Regions from separate parts of the Neomicrococcus lactis genome, predicted to be linked through region 1. Evidence: predicted binding sites of a transcription regulator. Region 1 holds the regulator's gene; the other holds the start of a gene.
The links. Region 1 encodes LexA, which represses DNA repair genes until DNA is damaged. Its sites were predicted from a motif close to TCGAACANNTGTTCGA; they were not measured.
Positions count from the first base shown of each region.

Region 2: the regulator LexA is predicted to act here: its motif matches at 7,635-7,650, upstream of BKA12_RS08995 (HNH endonuclease signature motif containing protein).

Region 1 is NZ_JACHBL010000001.1:1,203,939-1,215,241, reverse strand. It holds gene hflX (GTPase HflX) at 1-1,028, shown strand, start outside; gene BKA12_RS05505 (ATP-dependent DNA helicase) at 1,025-3,052, shown strand; gene lexA (transcriptional repressor LexA) at 3,109-3,864, opposite strand; gene BKA12_RS05495 (LysM peptidoglycan-binding domain-containing protein) at 4,161-4,568, shown strand; gene BKA12_RS05490 (histidinol-phosphate transaminase) at 4,733-5,833, shown strand; gene hisB (imidazoleglycerol-phosphate dehydratase HisB) at 5,983-6,603, shown strand; gene hisH (imidazole glycerol phosphate synthase subunit HisH) at 6,605-7,243, shown strand; gene BKA12_RS05475 (hypothetical protein) at 7,243-7,398, shown strand; gene priA (bifunctional 1-(5-phosphoribosyl)-5-((5-phosphoribosylamino)methylideneamino)imidazole-4-carboxamide isomerase/phosphoribosylanthranilate isomerase PriA) at 7,492-8,226, shown strand; gene BKA12_RS05465 (SseB family protein) at 8,309-9,352, shown strand; gene BKA12_RS05460 (MFS transporter) at 9,452-10,819, shown strand; gene BKA12_RS05455 (DUF1844 domain-containing protein) at 10,892-11,303, opposite strand, start outside.
Region 2 is NZ_JACHBL010000001.1:1,987,290-1,998,592, forward strand. It holds gene BKA12_RS08955 (universal stress protein) at 1-512, opposite strand, end outside; gene BKA12_RS08960 (NCS2 family permease) at 671-2,152, shown strand; gene BKA12_RS08965 (RNA-binding S4 domain-containing protein) at 2,167-2,535, shown strand; gene BKA12_RS08970 (hypothetical protein) at 2,532-2,783, opposite strand; gene BKA12_RS08975 (MFS transporter) at 2,903-4,258, opposite strand; gene BKA12_RS08980 (LysR family transcriptional regulator) at 4,450-5,418, shown strand; gene BKA12_RS08985 (SulP family inorganic anion transporter) at 5,528-7,171, opposite strand; gene BKA12_RS08990 (ArsR/SmtB family transcription factor) at 7,172-7,549, opposite strand; gene BKA12_RS08995 (HNH endonuclease signature motif containing protein) at 7,769-9,283, shown strand; gene BKA12_RS09000 (thiamine-binding protein) at 9,602-9,913, opposite strand; gene BKA12_RS09005 (amino acid permease) at 10,063-11,303, shown strand, end outside.

The DNA.
Region 1 (11,303 bases):
AAGACATCGTCAAAGTGAAGGTCATTGACCGCACCGCGCTGATCCTGGATATCTTCGCCCAGCACGCTAAGAGTCGTGAAGGTCGAGCTCAAGTTGAGCTCGCACAGCTGGAATACCTCTTGCCACGTCTTCGTGGTTGGGGTGACTCCATGTCTCGTCAGGCTGGTGGCCGAGTAGGTGCTGCCGGCGGCGGCATCGGCTCACGTGGTCCTGGTGAAACCAAGATCGAGCTCGATCGCCGTCGTATTCGAACCCGCATGGCGAAGCTGCGCCGCGAAATTGCTGGCATGAAGCCTGCTCGCGAAGCCAAGCGTGCCAACCGTAAGCGAAACGACGTACCGTCAGTGGCGATCGCTGGATACACTAACGCCGGAAAGTCATCGGTGCTCAACCGCTTGACCAACGCTGGCGTGTTGGTGGAGAACGCGCTTTTTGCCACCCTGGATCCCACGGTGCGTCGGACGCAGACCGAAGACGGCATCGAGTACACGCTGACGGACACCGTCGGTTTCGTGCGTTCGTTGCCCACCCAGCTCGTGGAAGCTTTCCGGTCTACCCTCGAGGAAATCGGCGACGCGGACCTGATTCTGCACGTCGTGGACGGATCCCACCCGGATCCTGAAGGACAGATTCGGGCTGTGCGTGAGGTTCTTCGGGACATTGACGCGCAGAACATCCCTGAGATTATCGTGCTCAACAAGGCTGATGCCGCGGATCCATACGTGCTGGAACGCATCAAGAACCACGAGCCACGAACCATCGTGGTCTCTGCCCGCACGGGTTATGGCATCGACGAGCTGCTTCAGGTGGTTTCCGAGTCCATCCCGCGCCCTGGTGTGGAACTGGATTTGGTGATTCCTTACGATCGCGGAGATCTGGTCAGCAAGCTGCACTCGCAGTCCGCTGAGATTCTCTCGACGGAGCATTTGGCTGAAGGCACGCACATGAAGGTCAAGGTTCGTGAGGACCTGGCTGCGGATCTCGAGCAGTTTGTGGTGCCGCATGAATCGGGTGGCGCGCAGGCATGAATGAAGAGGAGCTGAACGGCGCTGAGCGCGTCGATGAATTGTTGAAGACTGCTGTCTCCAAAATGGGCGGTCAAGAACGTCCCGGCCAGCATGAGATGGCCCGCAAAGTGATTGAGTCCTTTGAACAAGGCGGTCACTTGCTGGTCCAGGCTGGAACGGGAACCGGAAAGTCTTTGGGGTACCTCGTGCCCTCGATTTATCACTCGCTCACCGCCGAGAAGCCCATTATCATTTCCACGGCAACGTTGGCGCTCCAAAGCCAGATTGTTGGTCGTGACTTGCCGCGGTTGCTTAAGCACTTGGAACCCGATCTTCCCCGCGAAGTAGACGCCGTGCTGCTCAAGGGCCGCTCCAACTACGTGTGCCAGCACAAGCTCGAAGGCGGTTATCCGGAAGAACCGGGCGACGCTTTGTTCGAGTGGGTGGACGGTGGCGCAGCCGCGCCTCATCAGGCGGCCTCACCCACCAGCCAGCTGGGTCAGGAAATTGTGCGCTTGCGAGAGTGGGCTGAGAACACGGACACCGGCGATCGCGACGAACTGATTCCGGGCGTCTCGGACAGGGCCTGGCGGCAAGTGTCGGTGAGCGCTCTTGAATGCCTCGGCGCGCAAAAGTGTCCAGTCGCCGAAGCCTGCTTCAGTGAAGTTGCACGTAAGAAGGCAGCTGAAGCGGACATCGTGGTGACCAACCACGCGTTGCTCGCGATCTCCGCTTTCGAAGGTCTGGCGGTCCTTCCCGAATTCGACACCGTCGTGATCGACGAAGCCCATGAGCTGCAGGACCGCGTCACCAACTCGGTGACCAAGCCACTGTCTGTCGCCACGATCGCCGCTGCCGCGAGTGCAGCCCGCAAGCACGCGAAGGTCATCGTGGAACCCTTGGAGCGCGCGAATCGTGCGTTTGAAGCTTCGGTCTCCAACGTCTCGGACGGCTTGCTGATTCGTGGCGTCACGGACGAGCAACGCGAAGCGCTCACGATGGTTCGTGAAGCCGCTCGCGTGGTCGCCTCGGATATCAAGATCGACGCGAACGCTGCGGATGGCGCCATGCAAATGGCAAAGTCGCAGGTCCTGTATGTCATTGAGCAAGCGGAACGCTTGTTGGAAGCGTCCCCACAGTACGACGTCGTCTGGGCGGCTCGTCCGCGCGAGTTTGTGCCCGGTAGTGGGTATCAGACCGCAGCGGAAGATTCGCCGGGGGTTCTGTACGTTGCCCCGCTGTCTGTTGGTATTCAGTTGCGCGAAGGACTGTTTGAGGACCGCACGGTGGTCCTCACCAGCGCGACTCTAGCGATCGGCGCTGCGTTCGATAACGCTGCCGGGAGCTTGGGGTTGCGAGGCGAGGGTGCGCCGTCGTGGTCTGGAATCGACGTGGGAAGCCCGTTCGACTACGCAAAACAAGGCGTCTTGTATGTCGCGAAGCATCTCGATGCGCCGACGCGCGATGTGAATCCGCGGACCTACGACGAAATCGAGCGCCTCATCAACGCCTCTGAGGGTGGAACGTTGGCGCTGTTCTCCTCGCGCCGCGCCGCCGACGAAGCCGCGGCCGAACTACGCAAGCGCGTGGACTACAAAATCTTGTGCCAAGGCGAATCAAGCATGAAAGCCCTTGTCGAAGAGTTCTCGGAGAACGAAGCGACGTGTCTTTTCGGCACCATGTCCTTGTGGCAAGGCGTTGACGTTCCGGGAACCTCATGCCGTTTAGTGATCATCGACCGCATTCCGTTCCCTCGACCTGACGAGCCGCTGATCAAGGCCCGTTCGCAAGATGTGGACCGTCGCGGTGGCAGCGGATTCATGGACGTCTCCGTCTCTAGCGCGGCCATCAAACTTGCGCAGGGCGCAGGACGACTCATCCGTTCATCTCACGATCGGGGAGTGGTGGCGATTTTGGACTCACGGTTGGTGAGTCGGCGCTATGGCGGCTTCATCAAGGCATCGCTTCCACCGATGTGGTCAACGACGGATCCGGATGTAGTGACCGGAGTGCTTAAACGACTAGCGGCTGCCGCTAAGAACTAGAAACTAGAACTTAGCAACAGCCGCTGTCCTCAGAGACAGAACTTTGGGGAAGAAGACTAGAGCGCTCGGAGAACTGACACGACGCGACCCATGATGGTGGCGTGATCGCCCAGGATCGGTTCGTAGTTGGTGTTTTGGGGCAAGAGCCAAGTGTGACCGTCGCGCTGGCGGAAGGTCTTGACGGTGGCTTCATCGTCCAGCAATGCAGCCACGATGTCGCCGTTGTTCGCCGAATTCTGGCGACGCACTACAACCCAGTCGCCGTCAGCGATAGCTGCGTCCACCATCGAGTCGCCAGCGACCTTCAGCATGAAAAGTTCGCCTTGGCCGGTCAGAGTGCGTGGCAAGAGCATGGTGTCTTCCACGGACTGCTCGGCAAGAATCGGGCCACCTGCCGCAATGCGGCCAACGAGGGGAACCTCAACCAGGTTGTCCTGAGCCAAAGCGGCAAGCTTCTCTTCGGCAGCAGACAGCGGGGCTGACGTCTCAGCGACGGGCGCTTCCTTGGCGAGAGCCTTTTGCTCAGCCGCCCACTTCTTGGCTTCAGCCTTATCGATTAGCAGCTCAATGGCACGGGGGCGGTTCGGGTCGCGGCGGAGCACTCCACGCTCTTCGAGCTGTGCCAACTGATACGTGACACTCGAAAGAGATGCGAGTCCGGAGGCGTCTCCGATTTCTCGCATGGTGGGCGGGTAGCTCTTTTCTTCCATGAGCCGATGAATGACATCAATGATCTGAAGCTGTCGGCTGGATAGGCCAGGAAAGTGCGCGTTGGCGCGCTCCTGGATCTTGGTCATGGTCCGTCGTGTCATGTTCTGGTCCCGTCTCTTTATCGCCAAACAACTCTTCGAATCCCGGCGAATATCCCCTTGAGATGCTGCTGATCTCTCATCCTCAGTTCTAAGTGTCAGAGCTGATCAGGACACTAGTTCTATCGGATTTCGTAAGACCAACCCTACGGCATCTGAAGGTAGCTATAAAAGATTTGTTCGAGCGTGTCTCGACATTCTTCGAAGATACGTGCTACAAATATACGAAGAAGTTCGAACCAGTCTTCGACACAAGGTCATCACTCGCCAAAGTGTTCGAAGGGATGAAAGGAAGAACAATGACTATCGCCGCAATTTCGTCTCCATTCCAGGTGACCGCTAGCCGTTCGTCATTCGCAGGATCTTCGAATGCCCGTCGCGCTCCTCGCGCATCCCAGCGGCACTTGCACCTCACGCGTCGTGGCCGTCTCGTCTTGATCGGCCTTCCGCTCATGCTGTTGGCTGCGGCTGTTCTGACCTTCGTTGGAATGTTCACCACGCCCGTCTTCGCAGGAACGGACGCTCCTTCGACGGTCGAGGCCGTCAAGGTGACTGTCATGGAAGGTGACTCCATGTGGAGCATCGCCAAGTCCGTATCTCCTAATCAGGATCCACGCACCACGATCGAGCAGATTCAAGAACTGAACTCCATCGACGGCAAGCACCTCAAGGCCGGCCAAGAGATTTTTGTTCCTGTTCACCCATAACGATTTCACCCATCAGGATCTAGCGATTTAGTCCAGGCGCAGGCAGCTTCGCGGCTGGACTGACGCTATTAGCGACTGAAATCACGGGCTGGAAGTCCAGATATGACGTCTTCCAATTCCGGCGTACCAAGACCGTTGCCTAGAATTGACGGGTGAGTCAGCCGATGGATCCTTTTGCCCAACTTCCTCTTCGCGACAATTTGCGAGGCCTTAAGCCGTATGGCGCGCCTCAGCTTGATGTCGTCAACATGCTGAACGTCAACGAAAATACTCATCCGCTTCCGGACGTTGTTCGTGACACGATTGCCGCCGACGTTCGCGAGGCCGCAGCCGGACTCAACCGTTACCCGGACCGCGAGTTCACCGAACTGCGCGAACGTCTTGCCCAGTATTTGGGCCACAATCTCACTGCAGCCGACATCTGGGCTGGCAACGGATCCAACGAGGTCCTGCAACACATTCTCCAAGCATTTGGTGGCCCGGGCCGTAGTGCCATGGGTTTCCCTCCCACCTACTCGATGTACCCGCTGTTGGCAGCCGGAACGGACACCGAGTACATCAAAGGTTTCCGCGCTGACGATTTCGAGCTCACCGCCGAATCTGCCGCGGCCCAGGTTACTGAGGCTCAGCCCAACGTGGTGTTCCTGTGCTCCCCGAACAACCCGACAGGAACCGCCCTGGGACTCGACGTCATTGAGGCTGTCTACGAGGCCGGAGCCGCCTCGAACGCCATGGTGATTGTTGATGAGGCCTACGCTGAGTTCTCTCAGGTGGGCACGCAGTCGGCGCTCACTTTGCTCGAAGGTCGCGAACGATTGATCGTTTCCCGCACCATGAGTAAGGCTTTCGCTTTGGCCGGCGCACGCCTCGGCTACATGGCAGCTGCTCCAGCCGTCGCCGACGCAATGCGCTTGGTTCGCTTGCCGTATCACCTCTCTGCTGTCACTCAGGCGACCGCCAACGCAGCCCTCAAGCACGTTGATGCTCTCTTGGCGAACGTCGAAGACATCAAGATGCAGCGTGACCGAATCGTTGATGAGCTCAAGCGCATGGGGCTGCACCCGGCATCGAGTGATTCAAACTTCGTCTTCTTCGGAGGCCTTGAAGATCCAGCCCACGTGTGGCAAGAGCTTCTGAACCGTGGAGTCTTAATTCGCGATGTGGGCATTCCCGGCCATCTTCGCGTTACGGCCGGTACGGAAGCGGAAACCACCGCGTTCTTGACCAGCCTCGAAGAGATCTTGAACGAGTCAGCCAAGAGCTAGCCCCGGCTAGGCAACTCTCCGTTTTTGCGAGAACTAGACGGCGCAACTGAGATAGAAGAGGCGCCGATAGAATAGCCATAGCTGTCGACGCCAGAAGTATTAGAGCGCGAGAACCATCGGTCGCCAGACCGAACCAACCAAAGGAATCCATGTCTGCCGAATTGTTGAGTGGCCGCAGCGCCCGTATGGAACGCACCACGAGCGAATCCAGCGTCGTCGTTGAGTTGAACCTTGATGGCACCGGACAGTCCAACATCGATACGTCCGTGCCTTTCTACGACCACATGCTCACGGCGCTCTCGAAGCATTCCCTGATTGACCTCACGGTCAAGGCGACTGGCGACACTCACATCGACGTTCACCACACGGTAGAAGACATTGCCATCACGCTGGGCGAGGTCTTGAAGTCGGCACTGGGCAACAAGGCCGGTATCCGTCGCTTCGGTGAAGCAACGGTTCCTTTGGATGAGGCGCTGGCCAACGCCGTCGTGGATATTTCGGGACGTCCATTCATTGTTCACTCGGGAGAGCCTGCTGGCCAGGAATACCACCTCATCGGCGGACACTTCACCGGATCGCTGACCCGTCACATTTTTGAATCGATCGCTTTGCACGCTGGCATTTGCATGCACATCACCGTGATCGCCGGCCGCGACCCGCACCACATCGTGGAGGCTCAGTTCAAGGCATTTGCTCGCGCATTGCGTCAGGCCGCTGAGTTGGATCCACGCATTGGCAACGCCATTCCGTCCACGAAGGGTGCGCTCTAAGATGTCCAAGCCAACGGTGACCGTTCTTGATTACGGTTCCGGAAATGTGCGCTCTGCCGTCCGCGCGCTCGAGCACGTCGGCGCCGAGGTCAAGCTCAGCCGCGATGCCGATGATGTCCTCAACGCTCAGGGACTCTTGGTTCCCGGCGTGGGCGCGTTCGCAGCCGTCATGGATGCTCTCAAGAGCGTTGGTGCGCTGAAGTGGATTGGTCGCCGCGTTGCCGGCAACCGTCCCGTGATGGGCATCTGCGTGGGACACCAGATCTTGTTCGAAGAAGGCGTGGAGCACGGCGTTCGAACGCCAGGTATGGGGGAGTGGCCGGGAACGGTTGAACTTCTCAAGGCAGACGTTGTCCCTCATATGGGGTGGAACACCGTCGAGCCTCCGGCCGACTCTCAGCTCTTCAAGGGCGTCGAAAACGAGCGCTTCTACTTCGTCCACTCGTACGCGGTGCAGGAATGGAACTTCTCTGTTGCTCAGCCACGCATGAAGCCGCCGGCTGTCACGTGGTCTCAGCACGGAGAGAGCCGATTCATCGCTGGTGTTGAAAACGGCCCTCTGAGCGCTGTGCAGTTCCACCCTGAGAAGTCGGGCGACGCCGGAGCTCAACTCCTGAAGAACTGGCTGGAGACGCTCTAATGTGGTCAATCGTTCTCATGGCTCTGGGTGGAATTCTCCTCGGTGGAGCGTGGTCGCTGAAACAGCAAAAGGCTCACATCTCCTGGATCATCACCGCCGTCGTACTGGCTATCGCAGCGCTTGCCGCAGCGTGGGCACTGACCTACACCACCTGATTACCAACAGACCTTAGAAGCAGAACCGGGTATTCCCGGGAGAAGTCGCCGAACATTTGAGTGCTCGGCGGCATCGGATAGAACGGAAGAACTATGAATACCTCGATTCTTGAATTGCTCCCCGCCGTTGACGTCGCGGACGGACAAGCCGTACGCCTTGTACAGGGCGAAGCTGGCAGCGAGACCGGTTACGGCGATCCGCTGGAAGCTGCCATGGCTTGGCAGAACGACGGCGCCGAGTGGGTTCACTTGGTTGACTTGGATGCCGCTTTTGGTCGCGGAAACAACACTGAGATCTTGCGTCGCGTGGCTGACCAGCTGGACATCAAGGTGGAGCTCTCCGGCGGTATTCGCGATGACGAGTCTTTGGACCGCGCTCTCGAGTTCGGTGCGGAGCGCGTGAACTTGGGTACGGCAGCTCTCGAAAACCCAGAGTGGACTGCTCGCGCCATCGAGCGTTACGGCGACAAGATCGCTGTGGGCCTCGACGTTCGCGGAACCACGCTTTCCGCTCGCGGCTGGACCAAGGAAGGCGGCGACCTCTGGGACGTGCTGCAGCGTCTCGAAGATGCAGGCTGCGCTCGCTACGTGGTCACGGACGTCACCAAGGACGGAACGCTCCGCGGACCCAACGTTGAACTCTTGAAGCAGATGACCGAACGCACCAACAAGCCAATCGTGGCTTCCGGCGGCATCTCCAGCCTCGATGACCTTCGCGTGCTGCGCGAACTCGTTCCACTCGGTGTCGAAGGCGCGATCGTGGGCAAGGCGCTTTACGCCGGCCGCTTCACGCTTCCCGAGGCTCTCGACGTCGCTGGCCGTCGCTAATTCCGCTAGCGGCGGCTAACTTGGCTGGCCGCTAGCACTTCCCGCCACTGGCACTCGCTTCACCGTCGCTACGAAAGCCGCAATGTCGCACCAATCATCAGCTGATCAGCACGCTGACCACAACGCTGACCGCACCGACGGCCACAACTCAGGCCACGGTCATCATCACGGCCATGACCATGCCGAAGGGCACAGTCATAACCAGAGTCATGCCCACGGTCAGAACGGCGAGGGCGCGCAGCGTCACCTCCCGGGCCACATTGCGGCTGCTCTTGCGAAGGCTGGTCAGTTTACCGACTCTGCTGGTGTGCCATGGGCGGGTCGAGATCTCTCAGACAGCGCGGATCCGCAGCACCAGTTCGAAAATGACAACGGCCTCGCCAATCAGCAGCTCGCGGAAGCGATCGCCAACCTTGAAGGCGGTGAGCCGCCGTTCAGCATTGAGGGCGTTGCCGCCGCTGAAAAGAAGGTCATTGAAGCGCTCGCACGTGCACGAGTCTTTGTTCCCGTGGTCGCTCAACTCGCTGAAGGCGGCCTCGGCGAACACGGCTTTGCCGAAGACAAGCAAGCCGATATGGCTCTGGTCTGGCTGAATGCTCCGGACGGCCGCAAAGCGCTTCCGATTTTCTCCGAGGTCGCAAAGCTCACGCAGTGGCACCCGGAGGCACGTCCCGTGGCGGTGTATGCGGCGCGTGCAGCCCTGAGTGCTGTCGCGGAAGAAGCGCAATTGTTGGTGCTTGACCCCGCGAGTGAAGCAACGTTCGTAGTCCGCCGACCAGCCATGTGGGCACTTGCCCAGCAGCAGGACTGGACGCCGAGCTACGCGGACACCCAGCTACAGAAAACGCTCCAAGATCTGGCACAGGGCGAGCCTCTTGTGGAGGGATTAGAGTTGTCTCCGGGGCGCGGAGTGACCTCTCAAGACCGGGCTGGCAAGGTGCTTCTCGGTGGCGGTCCGGGCCCAGAAGTGATGGTCACAGTTCACGTCATGGATGGAATCACCGCGGAGCAGGCTCAGCTTGTTGCGCAATCGGTCGCTCGGAAACTTGGTGAGAAACAAGACTTCGCACTCGCCGTGGATACCGTGGAGCTCAGCTTGGCTCGCGGCACCTCTTCGCATCTCTAAGCTTCCCGCAGCGTTATTCACTAGCAATCCGTCCTCGTTCACACCCTGATCAAGGAAGATCGAACCCCAATATCCTGGGGAGAAATGTGGAGTCGTTCGTTGAATTTCGAGCGCTATAAAGAAGTCCTCGCCATCCCCGGCGTTCCATTGCTGTTGTTCGTGGGTCTCATTGCACGCTTCCCACACGCGGCCGCCGGCGTCATGCTCACGCTGCATGTCGCGCAGACGCTCGGCATGGACTGGGCGAGTGCTGGACTGGCCGGTGCCATCTTTACGATCGGCATCGCAATCGGCTCCCCATGGCGCGGCCGCTCGATCGACATGAAGGGACTGCGCAAAGCGCTCATCCCGTCCATCATTTCTGAAGTCACCGTGTGGAGCATCGCCCCGCACGTCAGCTTCCAGTGGCTCTTGCTTTTGGTCTTCGTAGGCGGCGTCTTTGCCCTGCCGGTCTTCTCCGTCATGCGCCAAGCGCTCAGCATCATGGCGCGCGGTCACAAGCGCCGCTCCGCCTACGCGTTGGACGCGATCGTCACCGAAATTGTCTTCATGACCGGCCCCGGAGTCGCCGCACTCGTGGCCACCATGATCTCCAGTGTGGTGGGCCTGACGGCAATCGGTATCGCCAGCTCGCTCGCTGGCGTGGTTCTCATGATCGCCAATCCGCCGATGCGCTCCGGTGACGGAACCTTCCCAGAGGATGACACCGCGGATCAGGGCGCCTTCAACGAGGTCACGGCATCCACCACGATGGGCGGTGCAGCCACCGCTAGCGCCGATGTTTCTGACGAAGTCGCAGCGGTCACGGGCACCATCCCCGTGCAACGCCCACTCTCTCCACGGCAGCGCCGCTTGCAGAAGATGCGGCATCGAGTGCGTCGCCAAGTCGGTAGCAAGGTGACGTCGCAGTTTGGTTGGGTGACGCCTGCCGTCCTGGGACTTTTGGTCATTTCCGCCGCCGCGGGACTGCTCTTCGCAGGTTCCGACGTGGACATCGTAGCCGTCAGTGGTGCAGCGAATCAGTCGTCCCAGCTGTGGATCGTGTTCGTCTTTTGGTCCGGCGCTTCCCTCATTGGTGGCCTGATCTATGGGGCACAGTCGCGGCGCATCAACCCCGTGTGGTTGCTGTTGGCGATGGCCGCTTTCACTATTCCCGCGCTGATGGCCGATAACGTCTGGCAGCTCGGGTTGCTCCTCATTTTGCCCGGCTTGGTGTGCGCACCACTGTTGTCTTCGGCCTCTGAGAAGCTCGCGGACATCGTGGACGAAGAACGTCGGGGCGAGGCCATGGGCTGGTACGGCTCGGCCATGACGGCAGGTTCAGCGATCGGTGCTCCAGGCGCTGGCATCTTCATCGATACTTTGGGTCCCGGTCACGGATTCATGGCGGTAGGCGTCGCGGGCGTCATTCTTGCGTTGGTTGCCATTTTTGCCGGTAAAGCACGACGCCGCCGGCTCGCTTCGTGAGCGAAACCGACGGCGTCGAGGGCTATCAGAAATAAGAGACTAACGAGCGCGATAGCTCGTTAGGGAAATCAGTTAGTTGACAGGACCGGTGAACTTTTCGCCGGGACCCTTGCCTGGCTCATCAGGGATGATCGAGGCTTCGCGGAAGGCGAGCTGCAGCGTGCGCAGGCCATCGCGCAATGGACGTGCGTGCTGGTTTCCAACTTCAGGAGCGCCAGCGGTAATCAGGCCAGCGAGGGCGGTGATGAGCTTGCGAGCCTCGTCGAGGTCCTTGAGCTCTTCAGCGTCTGCGCCTTCGGCAAGACCGAGCTTCACTGCTGCGGCGCTCATCAAGTGCACTGCCGCCGTCGTAATCACCTCGACAGCGGGCACCTCCGAAATATCGCGGATCTTGTCCGCATCCGTAGCGGATGCAGACGGGTGTGGAGCGGTGTGAGCGTGCGTCTCTTGGTGAGCTGCGGCGTCGAACTCAAAACGGGATTCG
Region 2 (11,303 bases), 780 kb from region 1:
TCCTTCGCGGTCAGTGGCACAATGATGGTCGGGCACTTGGCGTGGGCCGGGATGGCGGTGGAAACGGAGCCGAGGAGACGGCCCATGAAGCCACCGCGACCGCGACGACCAACCACCATGAGGTCTGCTTCTTCTGCGAAGTCCAAGAGCACGCCCGCGGCGTCTCCCGACTCGACGAAGGTGCGGACGGTCAAGCCGTCGCCTATGAACTGCTTAATGTGGGACGCTGCGTCCTCGACGGTCTCGAGGGCGCTAGCGCGGAAGGCTTCGTCATCCATGCTTGCGTAGCCAGCGTCCATGCTGGAGGCTGCGAAAACGGGGATGCTGTATGCGGTGACGATATTGAGGGGAAGGTCATGGTTCGAAGCTTCTTGAGCCGCGAACTGCAGGGCATTCAGAGACTGCTCTGAACCATCCACGCCAACAGTCACGCCATTGGCCGTTGCTGCGTCTGATGATTCGCCGCGAGCGCGGCCAACATCGGAGTCGTTGGTAGTCGGGATCTCGGTCATGAGTGACTCCTCACTAAGTGGACTATTCGAGATACCTCTATTCAACACCCCCATTCGGCGCCCGGCTAGTGAAAAAGCGAATATTTTTTACACAGCGTAGAAAATGACGATCGCCACACTATTCTTAGGCGAGACCCCTAGCAGATTAAGCTTGAAACATGGACAATCGCACCGCACCTTCGAGGACATCGGCCTCGACCAACACCACGCTCGGAGCCGTGGACCGATACTTCAAGATCTCCGAACGAGGCTCCACCTACAGCCGCGAAATTCGCGGTGGCCTCGCTACCTTCTTCGCCATGAGCTACATCGTGGTCCTCAACCCGTTGGTGCTCTCCGGCGCTGACGGATCCGGCCAGGTTCTGGGCCTCAGCCGCGTCGCCGCCGCTACCGCTTTGGTGGCTGGCATCATGACCATCCTGATGGGCGCTTGGGGTAAGCACCCCTTCGCGATGGCAACGGCTCTTGGCGTCAACGCTTTCTGTGCCATCACGGTGGCAACCAACCCGCAGTTGAGCTGGCAATCCATGATGGGCTTGGTCCTCTTGGCCGGCCTCACCATGTTCGTGCTGGTGCTGACCGGCTTCCGAACCGCCGTCTTCAACGCGGTTCCCGCGTCCCTTAAGACCGCCATTGTGGTGGGCATCGGTATGTTCATCGCCCTCATCGGCTTCGTAAACTCCGGCTTTGTGCGCCGTCTTCCTGACGCCGCAGGCACCACGGTTCCCGTAGGCTTGGGCCACGGCGGCGAGCTCACCGGCTGGCCAACGCTCGTCTTCGTGGTGGGCTTGCTCGTGACCATCGCCCTCATGGTGCGCAACATCAAGGGCGCTATCCTCATCGGCATCGCCGTCGCCACGCTTCTTGCCAACATCCTCGAAGCCGTTTTCAAGATCGGCCCTTCGGTCAGCGCGGACGGCAAGGTCAACCCAGAAGGTTGGTCCTTGGTTGTTCCGCAGCTCAACGGCTGGTCCCTTCCGGACCTTTCCCTCATTGGCCACGTTGACGTCTTCGGCGCCTTTGGCCAGCTCGGCGTGACGGCAGCTGCGCTTCTCGCCTTCGTGATCCTGCTGTCCATCTTCTTCGACGCCATGGGAACCATCGTGGGCTTGGCTAACGAGGCAGGCACCACGGACAAGGACGGAAACGTCCCTAACGTTGACCGCGTCCTCATGGTGGATGCTCTCGGTGCCGTCGCTGGTGGCGCCTCCGGCATCTCCTCGAACCAGGTCTTCGTCGAGTCCGGCGCCGGTATCGGCGAAGGCGCTCGAACGGGCCTCGCTTCGATCGTCACTGGCGTGCTGTTCTTGCTCGCGATGTTCTTGACCCCGCTTATCAACTTGGTTCCGTTTGAAGCGGTTGCACCGGCTCTTGTAGCCGTGGGATTCTTGATGATCTCTCAGGTCACGAAGATCGACTGGTCTGACGTTGGACTGGCTATCCCAGCCTTCCTGACGTTCGTCATGATGCCGTTCACTTACTCGATCGCCAACGGCATCGGCGCTGGCTTCATCGCTTACGTCTTCATCCGCGCCGTACAGGGCCGCGGCAAGGAAATTCACCCGCTCATGTGGGCCGTTGCGGCCGCGTTCGTGCTGTTCTTCGGCATTGGCGTGATCGAGAACGCGCTGCACGTCTAGGCGTTCGTTCATTCATGAGTGATCGCATCGACGCATGGTTGTGGTCGGTCCGCGTCTACAAGACGCGATCGGCCGCAACCGCGGCGTGCCGCGCAGGCCATGTGCGGCTCAATGGGAACCCCGTCAAGGCGGCCCAAACAATCGTCCCCGGAGACACCATTCGCGTCCGTCAATCCGGGTGGGAGCGCACCTTCGAAGTCTTGAAGGTCATCCAAAAGCGCGTGGGCGCAGACGCTGCGCAAAGCGCGTACATCGACCACACTCCTCCGCGTCCCAAGCTCGCCATTCCGCAAGTTCCTGTGCGTGACCGCGGCGCCGGCCGTCCTACTAAGAAGGACCGCCGCGAGATGGACCGCCTCCGCACATCGTGGGTTGAGGACTAATTTCCGCCCTGCGCGAGTGACACCGCGTGGTTGCCCGTTTGCTCCGTATCCATCCGCGAGAGCACGCGCGACGTCCAGCCGGAATACACGAACGCGAAAACCACCCATCCCAGCACAAACGTCACGATGGACAGGTAATGCCTGCTCGCGATCCCATTCGCCGTAGCCGCGACGAACGCGAGCACCAGCGAAACCAGTACGCGCGGCAGGATGCGCTCGGCAAAACCGAGGGAATGTTTGGACGCCATGCTTCCCATTATTGAGCTGACCCCGTACCGGCGAAGGGTAGGCGCGCAACGCAAGCGGCGCCGTCGTACTCAAAAAATCCAGTACGACGACGCCGCTAGAGACGCGCTATTTACTTGCGTTAGGCAGTGACTGCGTCACCTTCACGAGCGGCGCGCTCTTCAGCGTCCACCTCGTGGAGGCTCTTGCCCTTGGTTTCACGCATGGTCAGCGCTGCGATCAAGGTGATGACGCAGGCGGCCAACAAGTACATGTTGATGCCGAAGTAGCCACCAGTGTTCTTGAGGATGGTGGTGGCGATGATCGGTGCGAGCGAGCCAGCGACGATCGAGGTCACCTGGTAGCCCAGCGAGACGCCCGAATAACGCATACGCGTTGGGAACATCTCAGCCATGATGGCAGGCTGACCTGCGTACATGAGGGCGTGGAAGGCCAAACCAATGATGATCGCAAGCAAGATGACGATCGGTTCCTTGGTGTCGAACATCGGGAAAGCGAAGAAGCCCCACGTGGCGCCGAGGACTGCACCGGCGATGTACAGCGGCTTGCGGCCCACCTTGTCAGCGAAGTAGCCGACGATCGGGACGAAGATGAAGTGGCAGACGTGAGCGATCGCGAGGAGACCCAGGATAGCCGCGGTGTCTACCTTGAGGGTGCCCAAGTACACAATCGAGAACGAGACCACGATGTAGTAGAGAATGTTCTCCGCGAAACGAAGACCCATGGCGGTCAAGATGCCGCGAGGGTACTTCTTGATCACTTCGCCAACGCCGTAGGAAATTGACTTGGTCTGCTCAACTTCGGCCTTTGCCTGCTCGAAGATTGGGGCTTCCTGAACGTGCTTACGGATCATGTAACCAACAACAACCACGACGGCGGAAAGCCAGAACGCTACGCGCCAACCCCATGCGAGGAAGGCTTCCTGACTCAACGTCGAGCGCATGATGAACAGGACCACGGTAGCGAGCAAGTTGCCAAGCGGAACGGCGGCCTGCGGCCACGATGACCAGAAGCCACGGCTCTCGTTTGGAGAGTGCTCAGCTACGAGGAGGACAGCGCCGCCCCATTCGCCGCCGAGGGCGAGGCCCTGGATGAAGCGAAGAATGACCAAGAGCGCCGGTGCCCAGTAGCCAATCTGGTGGATGGTTGGCAAGCAGCCCATGAGGACCGTGGCCACACCGATCATGATGATGGTCAGTTGAAGCGTGAACTTACGGCCCAGGCGGTCGCCGATCTGGCCAAAGACAATGCCGCCGAGCGGACGCGCGACGAAGCCAACTGCGTAGGTGACAAAGCCTGCAATGATGCCGTCCAGTGCGTTACCCGTCTGCGGGAAGAACTGGGTGCCAAAAACAAGGGCCGCCGCGGAGGCGTAGAGGAAAAAGTCATACCATTCAACGACGGTGCCAGCCATCGACGCGCTGACGATTCGCTTGAGACCCGTCTGATTGGTGTGGGCGCTCGAAGTTGCGCTCATGGAATCTCCTGAGGTGTAGTGATGAGAATCACAAAAGTGATCACGAAAACTATGCCCTGTATATTTGCGCACGGCAATGAGCAACACTGCACGCGATACCTGCAATTTTGCAGATAGAGTGGTCGGCGTGAAGTGAATTTTGCACATTTTCGTGCTGTTCTTCGTGCTGCTTGAGAGGCGGTGGCATTGCGTTGTCCCCTGTAGATCCGGGTTTTGAGTCCCCTGGCGGCTCTCCCAACGCTGATGACTTGTTGGTGCTGCGCGCCGTCGCGAAGACCGGCTATTTTTCTGAGGCCGCGCACGAATTGGGTTTGAACCACACCACGGTGTCCCGGCGGATCACGGCGCTCGAGAAGTCCTTGGGAGCCCACGTTCTAGTGCGGACCTCGAGCGGCTGGCGGCTCACTGACTTGGGACGCCGGGCCGTGGTGGCCGCGGATTCGGTGGCTTCTGCTGTCTCGGCGTTGACGAGTGAGACGCAAACCAGCCGCGGCATTTCCGGAGTGGTCCGCTTGTCCGCGACGGACGGCATCAGTGCGTACATCATTGCTCCCGCGGTGGCCAAGCTGCGCGAAACTAACCCGGATCTCAACGTAGAGATTGTGGCGACTACGCGCCGTGCTTCCCAAATCCGCACGGGCTTGGACATGGAAATTGTGGTGGGCGAGCCGCAGGTACAGCGGGCCGAAGTGATTGAGCTCGGCGAGTACGAGCTGGGGCTGTTTGCTTCTCGAGAGTGGGTTGCTGCCAATAAGGCGCCGACGTCCTTGGAGGAAGTCTTGCGGTCGCCGCTGGTCTATTTCATTGATTCGATGCTACAAGTGGATGACCTGGATACGCCGCGCAAGATCCTTCCGGGTATGCGGGATTCCGTGACGTCCACGAACGTTTTTGTGCACGTGTATGCCACGCGGGCCAGTGCGGGTATTGGGTTCTTGCCGGTGTTCATGGCGGCGGAGCATGCTGATTTGGTGCGGCTGCTGCCCTCGACTCGGCAGCGGCTGACGTATTGGCTGGTAGTGCGGCCTGAGAATCTGCAGCAGCCTGCCGTGGCGGCCGTGGTTCGCGCCATTCGTGATGCAGTCAGTTTGGCGCAACCGTTCTTGGTGGGCGAAGGGCCGAATCCGTTCTTGGGGGCGCCTTCCGAGGGCCTCTCCTAGCTGGGCCAATCGCCTAACCGGGGCATCGTCGTCGCAATCAAGGAAGGACGCCGCGAGCGTTGGCTCGAAGCGTCCTTCGTTGTCTTTATGTGGGATTGCTGAACTAGGCCTAGGCGATCTTGGCGATTTCCCGGCAAATGTGGCTGCGTGCGTGCACGATTGCCGCATCGAGGTCGGCTACCAAGTGGTTTTCGTGCCGCAGGGCCGAGATCACGCCGATGCGAGTGAACAGCTCAAGGTGTTGCTCGCGCAGGCCCTTGATGATCACGGTGATTCCGCGCGCTTCGAGTCGCTGCACAATTTCTACGAGGCTGTTGGCGCCGGTGGCGTCCACGGTGTCGAGGCGGGACAAGCGCAGGATCACCACGGAAACGTCCTTGGTCTTCACGATCTCGTCCAGAACGCGGTCAGCACTACCAAAGAAGAGCGGTCCGTCGATCACGATCAGCGCGATGCGTTCGTCGCCAGGCTCGGCGTCGCCGGGAAGATGATCTTCGCGGTGCACGCCGGCCGCCGAAGCATAGCTGCGGATAGCGAAGACGCCCGCGAGCAGCATGCCCACGACGACGGCAACGATGAGGTCAAAGGAGACCGTCACGATCGCCGTGACGACGAAGGCGAGGGCGTCCGCGCGAGTGGAACGCAGAATGGAACCTGCGATCGCGACGTTCACCATGCGAGCGGCCGTGACCATGAGGACGCCAGAGAGGGCGGCCAGCGGGATGAATCCCACCGGCTGAGCAAACAGCGTGACAATCAGCAACAGGACTACCGCGTGGAACACTGCGGCAACGCGGGTGCGTCCGCCGCTTCTTACGTTCACTGCGGTGCGGGCGATGGCGCCGGTTGCCGGCATGCCACCGAAGAGGCCCGCACCGATTGACGCGAGGCCTTGGCCCACGAGTTCGCGGTCAGGATCGTAAGGTCCAGTGTCCGCCATGGAAGCGGCAACGCGTGCGGACAAGAGTGACTCGATCGCCGCCAGCGCCGCGACGGCAACCGCCGGAACCATCAAAGACTGGGTGAGTTCCCAATTCAGTGCGGGAACGGTCGGCGCGGGGAAGGTGCTGGGGAGGGCGCCGATATTCGCAAGAGGGTTAGGTATGAGGACTGCGAGAAGACTGACCACGATCACAGCAACGAGCGAACCCGGGATCGCCTTGTGCAAGCGCGGAAGGCCCACCATGCAAGCCACCACAATCAGCACGGCGGCCACGGCCCACATGAGGTAGACCGGATCCGCATGAATGAGGCTCAAGAACGCGGACACGGCCACGTTCGTATGACCCGTGAGGTTTCCGCCGGGACCCGTCAGTGCGGGAATCTGCTGCAAGAAGATGATGACGCCAATGCCGAGCGTGAAGCCCTCGATCACCGGCCACGGGATGAAGGAGACGGCCTTACCGAGGCGCAGGAATCCGGCAGCCACCACAATGATGCCGGCCATGAGCGTCACGAGGATTACGGCGGGGACGCCATGCGAGGCAACGATCGGCGCGAGCACCACCACCATGGCCCCGGTGGGTCCGGAGACCTGAACATTGGAACCGCCGAAGACCGCTGCGATGATGCCCGCGACGATCGCGGTAATCAGGCCAGCTTCAGCGCCAGCGCCTGAGGAGATACCGAATCCCAAGGCGAGCGGTAGGGCAACGATGCCCACCGTGATGCCCGCGAGGAGATCGCCGCGCCAGGTGCGCTTGACCAGCGCATAGTCCGACTTTGAGGGGAAGAGAGAAGTTCTCGTATCCATTTAGCTGACCTGGCTTCCGTGCTGGCTGACGGCCGGCAGTTGAGCAACGTGTTCCCGTTGTTCGGACGAATCATCGAGGATCTGCTCGAGCAGTTCTCGTGCAAGCTGCAAAATATTCGCCACTTGCGGGTAGGCGAGGCGGTAGTAGACATGGTTGGCGCGGCGTTGCGACGTCACCAGTTGGTAGCGGCGAATGACCGCAAGATGCTGTGACAAGTGCGACGCCTCAAGCGCCGTGTCAGCCTGCAGTTCAGCGACGGTATGTTCCTCGCCGTCGGCCAGCAGTTCGAGGATTCTGATGCGAAGTGGATGGGACAAACCCTTGAATAGTCCGGCCTTCACTTCGTAAAGCGGACGGGAGTGATCAGTTAGTGACATGATGACTTCATCATATCGCTTTATGGACGGATTCCGTACCTAAATTACGACGGCGGAGCCCTGCTTCTGCACACACTGTGGATAACCGAACATCTCATCTATAACTGTGGGTGAAGGAAAAATACTTATCCACAAATTAGCGTATTTCATGGTGCTTCGTTTGTATCTTCGATAGGATGGAGTTATCGATTCGATCCGGAGCCTACGGGGGCTGATCGCATGACCACCACGCCACTACTCCAACGAATGCTCACCCACTCAGACTCATTGCGGACTGAGTTCGACTCCCTCAGTGACACCCAGCTGACCCGACTCAGCGATGACCAGTGGGCTGATTATGCCGACGCTGTCGAGGCCATATCCCGGTTTCTCACGCGATTTCAGGTTCATGCCGCTGCGGCGTTTGTTCGTGCGGTGCAGGACGCTGAAGCTGCTGGTGTGGGTACGCGATTGCGCACGAAAACCCCCGAAGAGCGTTTGGCTGAGCGGCTTGGCGTGACGAAGTCCGAGATCCGACGACGCGTGGCCCTGGCCGATGCGCTCCTATCCGGCACGGACGAATATGGTCAGGAAGTTGCTCCGAAGTATCCGGCCGTAGCCGAGCTATTCAACAGTGGTGGCACCAGCCTGTCCGTGGCGTCAACCATGATTCGTGAGCTTGATAAGGCTACAGTCCTCGCTAATGCCACACCTGACTCAGATACAGCTCAGGTGCGGCGGGACATGGAAGCAGCCCTCGTCCAGGCCCAGCATCAAGGCGGAGCAGCTCTGGTGACGACCGTGGGTAAGAACTGGTTGAACCGCCTCAACACCAAGAACGTGCAGCCAACCTCGGAACTGGCTAAACAGTTTCAAGGACTCCACCTGATTGGCCGGAAGTACGGGTTGAACCATGGCGAGTTTTATCTTGATGATGAGCAGTGGGCGACCCTCGTCGCGGGCTCCTCGTTCGAAGCGAATCCACGCATCAAGACCACCAATGGCGGCAACGGTGGATCGGGCACGGCATCCGAAACGCTCTTCGACGACGCCGTTTCGAGCCCATCAAACGAAGATGCCGTCGCGAAGGAACTGAAAGACACCCGCACGCGTCCACAGAAGCTTGCCGATGGGCTCATGCGAACCATTCAAGCCGGGCTGTCCACGAACAAGCTGCCACAGAATGGTGGCTTACGTCCGCAGGTCATGGTGACGATCGACTCGGAGACGCTGCAGGGTCGGATTGCTTCGCACAAGACGTTCCAATCACACTCGGCGCAGGTCGGACCGATCGATCCAGGCTTGATTCGACGGATCGCTTGCAACGCGGATCTTTTGCCAATAGTTCTGAATGGTGAAGGACGAGTCCTCGACGTCGGCGCACCGCAAAGACTCTTCACGACGGAGCAGCGGAAGATTCTCTACGCGAGGGATCTTGGGTGTTCGGCACCTGGCTGCACTGTTCCGGCGGATGGTTGCGAAGCCCACCATGTCCAGGAATGGAGTAAAGGCGGACCAACCACCATCGAAAACGGTGTCCTCGTCTGCCACTTCCACCACAAGTTAGTGCATGACACCCCATGGAAGATCGACATGAGTAGAGGTGTGCCCTATTGGGTTCCGCCGAAAGCCGTCGACCCCGATCAGAAACCACGACGCAACTACCACTTCCACCCCGAACTGGTCGGAGCTGACGCCGGCCAAAGCGCAGATACAGGCACGGCTGACGATGAGCCCCGCCACGAATTGAACTAGCCGCATCACCAAGAGATTTGTCCGGAAAACCACAGCAACCGAGGAGTCGTATCCCGCGCACAAGCAACGCTTCCGTGCGCACGAAGAGGGCCGCCGAATGGGGTCCATCCTGCCCGCGACAACAACCCGCACACCGCAACCAGTGTGAGTGCGAAGTTCATGTTGCCTTGAAAACCAAATAGAAGGGCCCAACGCTAAGCAACAGCGTTGGGCCAGAAATCAGACGCCACTAGAGTTCGAATCAGACAATGCTCAGTGGCACTCAACCGCAGCTCGGGCAGAGAGCTGAGTTGCGGCGTCGTAATTCCGTCTGAGGGGTTAGGAATTCTCGCTATCTGCGAGCGCGCGCTCGAGTCGCTCAATCTTGCCGTCGAGTTCCCCGGTGTGGCCGGGGCGGATGTCCGCTTTGAGTACCAGGGAAACGCGGCCGGAGAACTGGCCTACCGCCTCCGTGGCTCGTTTGACGACGTCCATAACCTCGTCCCATTCGCCTTCGATTTCGGTAAACATGCTCGAGGTGCGGTTGGGGAGGCCGGATTCGCGAACAACGCGAACCGCAGCGGCGACGGCATCGTGCACGGAACCGGCGGCATCTGAGGTGCTAGGGGCAACAGAAAAGGCAACAATCATGCCTTCAGCATGGCACTTTCTTGGCGAAAAGTGGCGTACGCGACAACTTAGTGGAAAAATCGCTACGGCTCATGGGACAACCCCAAGAGCACCTATGATTCGCTTATCATCAGTGCTTGCCAAAGACGGCCGGCACGGAAATCGGGCCCATGACTACCCCAACATCCGAAGACCACCTTCAACGGCGCCTCAAGCTTCGCCATATTCGATTCATTGCCCTCGGAACCGCTATCGGTACGGGCCTTTTTTATGGTTCATCGGAAACCATTCAGGCAGCCGGCCCCGCGGTTCTAATCTCCTACATCATCGCTGGCCTCGCCGTGTGGGCCGTGATGCGCGCGCTCGGCGAAATGGCCGTGCGGCACCCGGTTGCTGGTTCCTTCGCGAACTACGCAGACCGCTTTATTGGCCCTTACTGGGGCTTCATCACTGGCTGGACCTTCGCGTTCGAAATGATGATTGTGGCCATCGCGGATATGACCGCGGTCAGCAAATACATGGGTTTCTGGTACCCAGATACGCCCGGATGGGTGTGGATGGTGGCTGCGATGCTCATCATTGGCGCACTGAACCTTCTGCGCGTGAGCGTTTTTGGTGAGCTTGAATTCTGGTTCACTTCCATCAAGATCACGGCAATTGTGGCCCTAATTATTGGTGGCTTGTACTTGATTATCTTTGGAATCAGCGTTGGCGGACACCAAACCGGTGTGATGAACCTTGTTGATCACGGTGGCTTTGCACCGCTTGGCGCTTGGGGCATCATCATGAGCCTCGGCATTGTGGTCTTCTCCTTCGGCGGCACGGAATCACTCGGTATGACCGCTGGTGAAGCCGAGAACCCAGAGAAGGCAATTCCGAAAGCCGTAAACACCGTTCCTTTCCGAATCTTGGTGTTCTACGTTCTGTCCATCGGTGTCATGCTCTGCTTGATCCCGTGGAACCAGATCGGTGCAGAAGGTTCGCCGTTTGTGCAGGTATTCGGTCAGCTGGGCCTTCCAGCCGCTGAGCACGTCATGAATGCTGTGGTACTCACCGCCGCGCTTTCCGCGATGAACGCAATCTTCTATGCCGGAACTCGCACGATGTACGGCTTGGCAGAACAGGGACAGGCGCCACGGTCGTTCTTGCACACCAACCGCGATGGCATTCCGCTGTTCCCCGTTTTCATCATCGGGGCTGTCATGATCCTTGGCCTGTTTGCCTACCTGTTGATTCCGGACGCCTTGTTCTTGGTAGTGGCATCCATCGCAACCTTCGCGACCGTCACCACCTGGGTCATGATTCTCGTGGCACACCACCGCATGCGTCTGGAAATGAAGGCAAATGGCGACGAGCCAAGCGCCTTCCACTTCCCGATGTGGCCAACCTTGACCTACATCACCCTCGCGTT